Linked DNA regions of Bosea sp. 685. The protein of the gene in region 1 interacts with the protein of each later gene in a pairwise test. Links are inferred from orthologs where the notes say so. Each region holds a gene or a part of one and is shown on either strand. Other genes may lie near its edges.

Region 1 (4,584 bases):
ACATGGCTTTACTCCGGTTCCGGCAAGCGGATCGTGGCGGTCGCCAGGGCGGCCAGGCCTTCGCCGCGCCCCGTGAAGCCCATACGCTCGGAGGTGGTCGCCTTGATGGCGACCAGATCGATGCGGATCTCGGCTGCCGCGGCGATTGCGGCGCGGATCGCTTCGCGATGCGGGCCGACCTTGGGCGCCTCGCAGACGATGGTGAGATCGAGGAAGTCAATGCGCCCGCCGCGCTGCCTGACGCGCCCGGCTGCGAAGGCCAGGAACTGCGCGGAGGCAGCGCCCTTCCATTGCGGGTCGCTGGGCGGGAAATGCGTGCCGATATCGCCCTCAGCGAGCGCGCCGAGAAGCGCGTCGGTCAAGGCATGCAGCGCGACATCGCCATCGGAATGCGCCAGCACGCCGCGATCATGAGCGATGCGGACGCCCCCGAGCCAGACATGGTCGCCATCGCCGAAAGCGTGGACATCATAGCCGGTCGCAACGCGCACATGAAGAGGCGCGTCCTGAGAGCGATCGAAGTCCCGGGAGCGATCGAAGTCCTGGGCCCGATCAAAGTCCTGGGGATGGGTGAGCTTCACGTTGGCTGGGTCTCCGGGAAAGGTTTTCACAGGATGCCCGGCCCATTCCATCAGAGCCGCATCGTCGGTGAAGCCAGACAGGCCGGCGGCGACAGCGGCTTCGTGAGCGGCCAGCAAGGCCTGGAAGTGGAACCCCTGAGGCGTCTGCACGCTGACAAGCGTATCGCGGGGCGGTGTCTCGGCGACGCGACCATCGCTACCCAGGCGCTTGATCGTATCGGTCACCGGCAAAGCGGGGATGGCAGCGATCTCGCTTTGGAGCGCCTCGACCGCACGGCGCATGAGCGCGGCGGTGACGAAGGGGCGGGCGGCGTCATGGACCAGCACGATGCCGTCGAAGCCGGTGGCGGCAAGCGCTTGCAGGCCCAGGCGCACGGAATCCTGCCGTGTTGCGCCGCCTTGCGCCGGTGAGAGCAGTTTCCCTGCCGGCAGGTCGGCGACGGCGTGGGCATAGCGTGCATCGTCGCCAGGCCCGATGACGGCCATGACATGATCGATCGCAGCATCAGCCAAAAAAGGCGTCAGGGCCTGCGCAAGAACTGGCCGGCCCGCGAGGGCGCGATATTGCTTGGGCAGGTCTCCGCCTGCGCGCAGCCCGCGCCCTGCGGCGACGATCAGGGCGGCGACAGCTGAGCGGCGGCTTTCTGTTTCTGTGAGCACGAGCAATGGTCCAGCAGGGGCATTGGTCCAGCAGGGCAATCGTCCAGCAGGGGATTGGGTGATAGTGGCACGGCGCGCGATCGCCAAGTCCGGAGACGAGATGCTCGGGAAGCCCATGCGGCAGGGGTGCGGCGATGATGCATTGCAATATGTTCCGAGACCTCTTGCGCTCTCGCAGCAATGTCCAATAAATATGCATAATGGAAGTTGCCTCAAATTCGAGCGCTGACGTAGCGACCCTGCCGGATGTCGCCCCTGTGTCGCGCGCTTTCCTGGCGCCGATGTCGGGCGTCACCGACATTGTGATGCGTCGGATCGCGGCGCGCCATGGCGCGGGTCTTGTCGTTTCCGAGATGGTCGCCTCCGACGAGTTCGTCAGGGGTAGCGAGGAGGCGCGCATTCGCGCCGAGGGAGCCGGCGTGTCGCCCCATGTCGTCCAGCTCGCCGGCTGCGATCCGCATTGGCTGGGCGAAGCGGCGCGGCTGGCTGAGGCCAATGGCGCGGCGATCGTCGATATCAACATGGGCTGCCCGGCCAAGAAGGTCACGGGTGGCTGGGCGGGCTCGGCGCTGATGCGCGACCTCGACCATGCGATCGGGCTCGTCGAGGCCGCGGTGAAGGCCGTGAGCGTGCCTGTCACCGTCAAGATGCGGCTAGGCTGGGATGATGCCTCGCGCAACGCGCCGGAGTTGGCGCGCCGCGCCGTCGCGTCGGGCGCGTCGATGATCACGGTGCATGGCCGGACCCGGCAGCAATTCTACAAGGGCGTTGCCGATTGGGGCGCGATCCGGGCGGTGCGCGAGCAGGGCGATTTTCCGCTCGTCGCCAATGGCGACATCCATGACGAGGATGATGCGCGCAACTGTCTTGCCCAATCGGGCGCCGATTTCGTGATGGTCGGCCGCGCCGCGCTCGGCAGACCATGGCTGGTCGGCGAGATTGGCGCTGCGCTTGCCGGGCGGCCGTCCCCGCAGCTCGGCCTTGGCCAGAAATTCGCCATCGCGCGCGACCATTATGAGGGGCTGCTCAGCCTGCTGGGCATCGCCCATGGCGTGCGCCATGCCCGCAAGCATCTGGCGGCCTATGCCGACGAGGCCGTGGCGAGCGGCGGCGCGCCCGATCCCGAACAGCGGCGCGCGCTTCTGACCTCTGATGATCCGCATCTGGTGCTCGGGGCATTGACGCGACTGTTTTCTCCCGAGCTCAGCCGCGCTGCGGCCTGACCGAAAGGTGTTGCGTATGGCGATGGCGTTTTTCGATGGCGGCGGACGGGGCAGGGACGATTTCCTGCTCGATCCGATCGAGATGCAGGCCCTCAACGTGCTGCCCATGCCGGTCGTCGTGATCGGCGAGGGTCATGGCATCCTCTACGCTAACACGGCCGCCGAGGACTTCTTCCAGTCCAGCGCCGTCGTGTTGAAGCGGCAGCGCATCGACGATCTGATCGCTTTCGGTTCGCCGGTGCTGGCGCTGGTGGAGGAGGTGCAGCGGCGCGGCGCGAGCGTCAGCGAATATCGGCTTGACCTCGGCTCGCCCCGTCTCGGCGTCGATCGCGTGGTCGATGTCTTTGCCTCGCCTTTGTCCAGTCAGAGCGATGCCGTCGTGCTTATGCTGCAAGAACGAACAATTGCTGAAAAAATGGACAGACAGCTGACCCATAGAGGGGCAGCACGTTCGATCACAGCGCTGGGCGCCATGCTGGCCCATGAGATCAAGAACCCGCTATCGGGCATTCGCGGCGCAGCGCAGCTGCTCGAGGCCTCGGTGCCCGACAGCGAGCGCATGTTGACACAGTTGATCTGCGACGAGACCGACCGGATCGTGAAGCTCGTCGAGCGGGTCGAGCTCTTCGGCGACGAGCGTCCGAGCGAGCGCGACGCCGTCAATGTGCATGACGTGCTCGACCATGTGAAACGACTGGCGCAATCGGGCTTTGCGCGCCACATCCGCTTCAACGAGGTCTACGATCCGTCGTTGCCGCCGGTGGCCGGCAATCGCGACCAGCTCGTTCAGGTCTTGCTGAACTTGATGAAGAACGCGGCCGAAGCCATTGGAATGCAATCGATCGATGGCGAGATCACACTGACGACCGCTTACCGGCCGGGCATCCGCATGCAGCTCGCCGGCTCGCCGGGCCGGATCGCCCTGCCGCTCGAGATCGGCATCCGCGACAACGGGCCGGGCGTGCCCTCGGACCTGCTGCCGCATCTGTTCGATCCCTTCGTCACCACCAAGGCGCAAGGCAGTGGCCTTGGACTTGCACTCGTTGCCAAGGTGATCGGCGATCATGGCGGAATCGTCGAATGCGAATCCGTTCCTCGCCGTACGACGTTTCGAATTCTGCTGCCTCTGCACCAGCCCCGGGCGCGGCAGACAGTTTAAGGCCTACAGGACCACAGTGAATGCCGACCGGTAACATTCTCGTCGCGGACGACGACGCCGCGATCCGCACCGTCCTCAATCAAGCCCTTGCCCGGGCCGGATATGAGGTGCGGACAACCGGCCAGGCGGCGACGCTCTGGACCTGGGCCGCGCAGGGCCTCGGCGACCTCATCATCACCGATGTGGTGATGCCCGACGGCAACGCCTTCGACCTGCTGCCGCGCATCAAGCGGGTGCGCCCCGAGCTGCCGATCATCGTGATGAGCGCGCAGAATACCTTCATGACGGCGATCAAGGCCTCCGAGCGCGGCGCCTATGAGTATCTGCCCAAGCCCTTCGACCTGAAGGAGCTCGTCGCCATCGTCGGGCGCGCCCTGTCGCGGCCACGCGGCGATGGTGGCAGGGCCAATGCGGCCGAGCCTGACGATATTCCCCTGATCGGCCGCTCGCCGGCGATGCAGGATGTCTACCGCGCGCTTGCCCGGCTGATGCCGATCGATCTCACCGTGATGATCAACGGCGAGTCCGGCACCGGCAAGGAGCTGGTCGCGCGGGCTCTGCACGATTACGGCAAGCGCAAGAACGGTCCATTCGTGGCGATCAACATGGCCGCGATCCCGAAGGACCTGATCGAATCCGAGCTGTTCGGCCATGAGAAGGGTGCCTTCACCGGCGCGCTGACGCGCTCGTCGGGCCGCTTTGAGCAGGCCGAGGGCGGAACGCTCTTCCTCGACGAGATCGGTGACATGCCGATGGAGGCCCAGACGCGCCTCCTGCGCGTGCTGCAGCAGGGCGAATACACCACCGTCGGCGGCCGGACGCCGATCAAGACCAATGTCCGCATCGTGGCCGCGACCAACAAGGATTTGCGCATCTCGATCGCGCAGGGGCTGTTCCGCGAGGATCTGTTCTTCCGGCTCAACGTGGTGCCGATCCGCCTGCCGCCCTTGCGCGAGCGCGT
Region 2 (5,393 bases), 3.6 Mb from region 1 along the record:
CGGCGGCCCGGCGATCGTGACGACGCTCGCCGACCAGACCCGCGCCGAGGCTCCAGCCATCGCCGCCGCCTACGCGATCGCGCGCGATTCCTTCGATCTGATCGCGCTCAACGCAGCAATCGACGCGCTCGACGCGAAAATACCGGGCAAGACCCAGCTCGGGCTCTACGCCGCCGCGCAGGAGCTGGTGAGCGACCGGATGAGCTGGTTCCTGCGCCGTGGCGTGGCCAAGCCGGGCGCGATCGAGCAGACGGTGGCGCGCTATGCCAGGGGCGTGACCGCGCTCGCGGCCGAACTCGAGACCCTGCTGCCGGAGGCCGCCGCCCAGGCCCGCATCGCCCGGATCGCGGTGCTGACCTCGGAAGGCGTGCCCGAGGTGCTCGCCGCCCGGATCGCCAGCCTGCCGGCGCTCGCCCAGGCGACCGACATCGTCGATATCGCGGAGCGCACCGGACGCGACATCACCGAGGTGGCGCGGATTCATTTCGGAGTCGATTCGGTCTTCGGCCTGTCGAATCTGGAAGGCGCCGCCGCCGCCGTGCCCGCGACCGACGATTACGAACGTCTCGCCCGCGAGCGCGCCGTCGAGACCCTGGTCGACGCCCATGCCGGCCTGACCCAGGAGATCGCGGGCGCGGCAAACGGCGCCGGCACTCTCGACGCCTGGCTCGGCACGCGCGGCGCGGATGCCGAGCGCACCCGCAGCACGGTCTCGGCCATTGCCATGTCGGGCCTCTCCCTGCCAAAGCTGATGGTCGCGGCCGGCATGCTCGCCGACCTGCCCAACAAGCACAGTTGAACGAGACCCGCATGACCGAGACCGGACCGGAACCGACCGCGACCCGCATCGACCCGAAGCTGCTTGAGATCCTGGTTTGCCCGGTGACCAAGACGACGCTCGAATATGATGCGGCCAAGCAGGAGCTGATCAGCCGCGCCGCCAAGCTCGCCTACCCGATCCGCGACGGCATCCCGATCATGCTGCCGGAAGAGGCAAGGCAATTGGAGGGGTAGTGCTAGAGCGTTTTCGAGCGAAGCGGATACCGGTTCGCGTGAAGAAAACGCGTTAAAACAAAGAGCTAGAGCATTTCCGCGATTCGGAGAAACGCGGAAATGCTCTAGTAGCACCAGTGCGTCATTCTCGGGCTTGACCCGAGAATCTCGAGTCAAAAGAAGCTTCCTTTGGAGTGAGCCTTCTGATCCTGAGATTCTCGGGTCAAGCCCGAGCATGACGCGGTAGTACTGCCCCTTAAAGCGCCTCGCCCCGCAACAGCCGGGGCGTCGCGCCGGCGAGCCCTGCGGCCTCGCGAATGAAGAAGCGCTTCAGTCCCGGCAACCGATCGACCAGGCCCAGGCCGAGATCGCGCGCGAGCCTCACCGGGGTGACGTCGTTCGAGAACAACCGGTTCAGCCCGTCTGTGACCGCACCCATCGCCACCGTGTCGAAGCGGCGGGCACGCTCATAGCCTTCGAGCGCCTCGGCGCTTCCCGGATCGAGCCCGAGCCGGGCCGCGTCGACGATCGCCTCGGCCAGGGCCGCGACATCCTTCAGGCCGAGATTGAGCCCCTGTCCGGCGATCGGGTGGATGACATGGGCGGCGTCGCCGAGCAGGGCCAGCCGCTCCCCGACGAAGCGCCGCGCCACACCGAAGCCAAGCGGATGCGCGCTGATAGCGCTCTCCAGCGCAATCTCGCCGAGTTCCAGCCCAAAACGCCGCTCGATCTCGGCCAAGAGATCGGCCGCGTCGAGCGAGAGCAGCGCCGGCACATTCTCCGCGCCTTCAGTCCAGACGATCGATGAGCGATGGCCGAGCTTGCCGCCATCGCTGAGCGGCAGGATGGCGAAGGGTCCCGACGGCAGGAAATGCTCGACGGCGCGGCCATGATGCGGGCGCTCGTGACCCAGCGTCGCCACGAGCCCGGTTTGTCGATAGGCCCAGCCGACCCAGCCGATACCGGCCTGCTCGCGCAGCTTCGAGCGCGCCCCGTCGGCCGCGACGAGCAAAGCCGCCTGGAGCCGCTCGCCATCAGCGAATCGGAGTTCGACCTCGTCATCCCTGCTCTCGAAACGGCGCACGCCCTCGGGGCGCAGCACCACGCCCGCAGCGCCGCAGGCGTCGAGAAGCGCGCTCAGCAGCGCCGCATTCTCGACCATATGAGCGAAGGGCTGGCCGGGTTCGACCTCGCCATCGAACGTCAGGAAGACCGGGCGCACCAGATCCGGGCTGCGGCTGTCGGTGACGACCATCTCGGTCATCGGCTGGGCGGTCGCCGCGACCTTCGGCCAGATTCCGAGCGCCTCCAGCATGTTCTGCGCCGCGGCGGCGACCGCGTAGGCGCGGCTGTCGGCGCGTGGGGCCAGGCTCAACGACGGATCGGCCAGCACGATCTCGAAGCCTGCGCCAAGCGCCTGCTTCAGCGCCAGCGCCAGCGACAATCCGGCGATCCCGCCGCCCGCGATCACGATCCGGTTGCGGGCCAGGCCCAGTCCAGACGCCATTGGAATCCACTCCTCGCCCGACGGCCCTGCAGAAGGCGCGCCGGCTTGACGACGCGCGATGCGTCGGTGCTGATGCAGCATAGACTGCGATCGCGCCCGCCCGAAGAGCCTTCAGACCATGTCACAGATCAGCGACTCCCTGCTGTCGATCCTCGACCTCGAGCCGCTCGAACGCAATCTGTTCCGGGGTCGCAGCCCCAAGGTCGGCTGGGCGCGCGTCTTCGGCGGGCAGGTGATCGGCCAGGCGCTCTACGCCGCCTGCAAGACGGTGGAGGATCGCCAGCCTCACTCGCTGCACGCCTATTTCCTGCTCCCGGGCGATCCCGAGATCCCGATCGTCTACGAGGTCGACCGTTTGCGCGACGGCCGCTCCTTCACCACGCGGCGCGTGCTGGCGATCCAGAAGGGCGAGGCGATCTTCGCCATGTCGGCCTCCTTCCACGTCGCGGAAGAAGGTTTCGAGCACCAGATGCCGATGCCCGACGTGCCGATGCCCGAGGATCTGCCCGACCGCGAGACCATGAAACGCAGCGTGCTGCCGCATATGCCCGACGCCGTGCGCGCCTATTACCAGCGCGAAAGGCCAATCGAGATCAGGCCGGTCGAATTGGCGCGCTATGCCAGCGGCGGCAAGATGGAGCCGAAATTCAACGTCTGGATCAAGACGATGCAGCCCTTGCCCGACGAACCGGCGATCCACCAGAGCGTGCTCGCCTATGCTTCGGACCTGATGCTGCTCGATTCGAGCCTGATCGCGCATGGCAGAAACGTTTTCGACAAGCAGATCCAGGGCGCCAGCCTCGACCATGCGCTCTGGTTCCACCGGCCCTTCCGCGCCGACGAATGGCTGCTCTATGCCCAGGACAGCCCCTCGACCTCCGGTGCGCGCGGCTTTTCACGCGGCCTCATCTTCAACCGGGACGGCAAGCTGGTCGCCTCGGTTGCACAGGAAGGGCTGATCCGTCCGAGGCCGGACATGGCATGAGCGCTTTCTAAGCATCAGCCCAATAAATCATCATTTGCATATTTCTTGATCAGCGCTGGCGGCCTCATCGCCGGCGTATTCGCTGATTCGCGAATTCAACCCCCGGTGTGACCACGGGGCAGTTGGCACGCGCCTTGAATTGCCGATTCCCGACGTGCGCCGAAACTCTCACAGGTGCGCGAGGCGCAACAAGATCGCCGGGGCTGACTTCCGGGCGGCGTAAACGGGGAAACCCTGCAATGAAGATCGTGATGGCTATCATCAAGCCGTTCAAGCTGGAGGAGGTGCGCGACGGGCTCACCGCCATCGGCGTGCATGGCCTGACCGTGACCGAGGTGAAGGGCTATGGCCGCCAGAAGGGCCACACGGAAATCTACCGTGGTGCCGAATACGCCGTGAGCTTCCTGCCGAAGATCAAGATCGAGGTCGCCGTGTCCGACGAGCTCGTCAGCAAGGTGATCGACGCGATCACCGCCGCCGCCCGCACCGGCCAGATCGGTGACGGCAAGATCTTCGTTTCGTCGATCGAGAAAGCCGTGCGCATCCGCACCGGTGAAACCGACGGCGACGCCCTCTGAGCCAGCGATCCTTCAGGAGTTTCCAACGATGAATTTCAAGACCCTCAGCCGGGCCGGACTTGTCGGGCTGGCGCTCGCGGCGGCCGCTGGCACCGCGCTCGCGCAGGCTCCGGCCACCCCTCCCGCGCCCGTTCCCAACAAGGGCGACGTCGCCTTCATGATGAGCTCGACGATCCTCGTCCTGCTCATGACCATTCCCGGCCTCGCACTGTTCTATGGCGGTCTCGTCCGCAGCAAAAACATGCTCTCCGTGCTGACGCAGGTCTTCGCGATCGTCTGCATCGTCTGCCTGCTCTGGGTGTTCTACGGCTACTCGCTCGCCTTCACCAATGGCGGCAGCCTGAACGATTATGTCGGCGGCTTCTCCAAGGCCTTCCTGAAGGGCATCGATCCGAACTCGACGGCCGCGACCTTCTCCAACGGCGTCGTCATTCCGGAATATGTCTATATCTGCTTCCAGATGACCTTTGCCTGCATCACGCCGGCCCTCATCGTCGGCGCCTTCGCCGAGCGCATGAAGTTCTCGGCGCTGCTGCTCTTCAGCGTGCTCTGGGCCACCTTCATCTATTTCCCGATGGCCCATATGGTCTGGTACTGGGGCGGTCCCGACGTTGTCGGCAACGCTGCCAAGGCGCTGGCTGACGCCGGGGCGGACGGCAAGGTTGCGGCCCAGGCCGCGCTCGACGCCGTCAACGCCGATGCCGGCATGCTCTTCAAATGGGGCGCGCTCGACTTCGCCGGCGGCACCGTCGTGCACATCAATGCCGGCATCGCGGGCTTGGTCGGCTGCCTGCTGCTCGGCAAGCGCATCGGCTATGGCAAGGAGCTGATGGCTCCCCACTCGCTGACCATGACGCTGATCGGCGGCGCCCTGCTCTGGGTCGGCTGGTTCGGCTTCAACGCCGGCTCCAACCTGGAAGCCAACGGCACCGCCGCGCTCGCCATGATCAACACCTTCGTCGCCACGGCGGCGGCGGCAGTCGGCTGGCTCTTCGTGGAATGGGCCGTCAAGGGCAAGCCCTCGATGCTCGGCATGGTCTCGGGCGCCGTTGCCGGCCTCGTCGCGGTCACCCCCGCCGCCGGCTTTGCCGGTCCGATGGGTTCGATCATTCTGGGCCTTGTCGCCGGCGTCGTCTGCTTCGTCTTCTGCTCCACCGTCAAGAACGCGCTGGGCTATGACGACTCGCTCGACGTCTTCGGCATCCACTGCATCGGCGGCATCATCGGCGCCCTGGCGACCGGCATCCTGGTGAATGTCGATCTCGGCGGCGTCGGCATCCCGGACTACTCCTCGAAGCCCGGTGAACTCGCCGTCGGCGCCTATGTGCTG

What was found.
Region 2: the proteins of RMR04_RS14580 (region 1) and RMR04_RS30875 interact in binary tests that used the Escherichia coli proteins (3 or more experiments, as listed by UniProt). The link is inferred for Bosea sp. 685 from one-to-one orthologs.

The regions. Positions count from the first base shown.
Region 1 is NZ_CP134779.1:2,783,328-2,787,911, reverse strand. What follows is about bases 1,802-4,584. They hold RMR04_RS14580 (two-component system sensor histidine kinase NtrB), read left to right. Parts: upstream 1,802-2,546; coding sequence 2,547-3,623; downstream 3,624-4,584. Other genes in these bases: ntrC (nitrogen regulation protein NR(I)), read left to right, coding at 3,644-4,584; dusB (tRNA dihydrouridine synthase DusB), read left to right, coding at 1,802-2,464. Also shown: RMR04_RS14595 (CinA family protein), read right to left, coding at 1-4; RMR04_RS14590 (bifunctional 2-C-methyl-D-erythritol 4-phosphate cytidylyltransferase/2-C-methyl-D-erythritol 2,4-cyclodiphosphate synthase), read right to left, coding at 9-1,241; more of dusB, read left to right, coding at 1,523-1,801.
Region 2 is NZ_CP134779.1:6,348,621-6,354,013, reverse strand. The notes cover bases 2,678-5,393. They hold RMR04_RS30875 (P-II family nitrogen regulator), read left to right. Parts: upstream 2,678-3,724; coding sequence 3,725-4,063; downstream 4,064-5,393. Other genes in these bases: RMR04_RS30870 (ammonium transporter), read left to right, coding at 4,092-5,393; tesB (acyl-CoA thioesterase II), read left to right, coding at 2,678-3,485. Outside these bases: RMR04_RS30895 (NAD-glutamate dehydrogenase), read left to right, coding at 1-799; RMR04_RS30890 (Trm112 family protein), read left to right, coding at 811-1,014; RMR04_RS30885 (ubiquinone biosynthesis hydroxylase), read right to left, coding at 1,250-2,500; more of tesB, read left to right, coding at 2,619-2,677. UniProt on the Escherichia coli protein: Involved in the regulation of nitrogen metabolism. Regulates the activity of its targets by protein-protein interaction in response to the nitrogen status of the cell.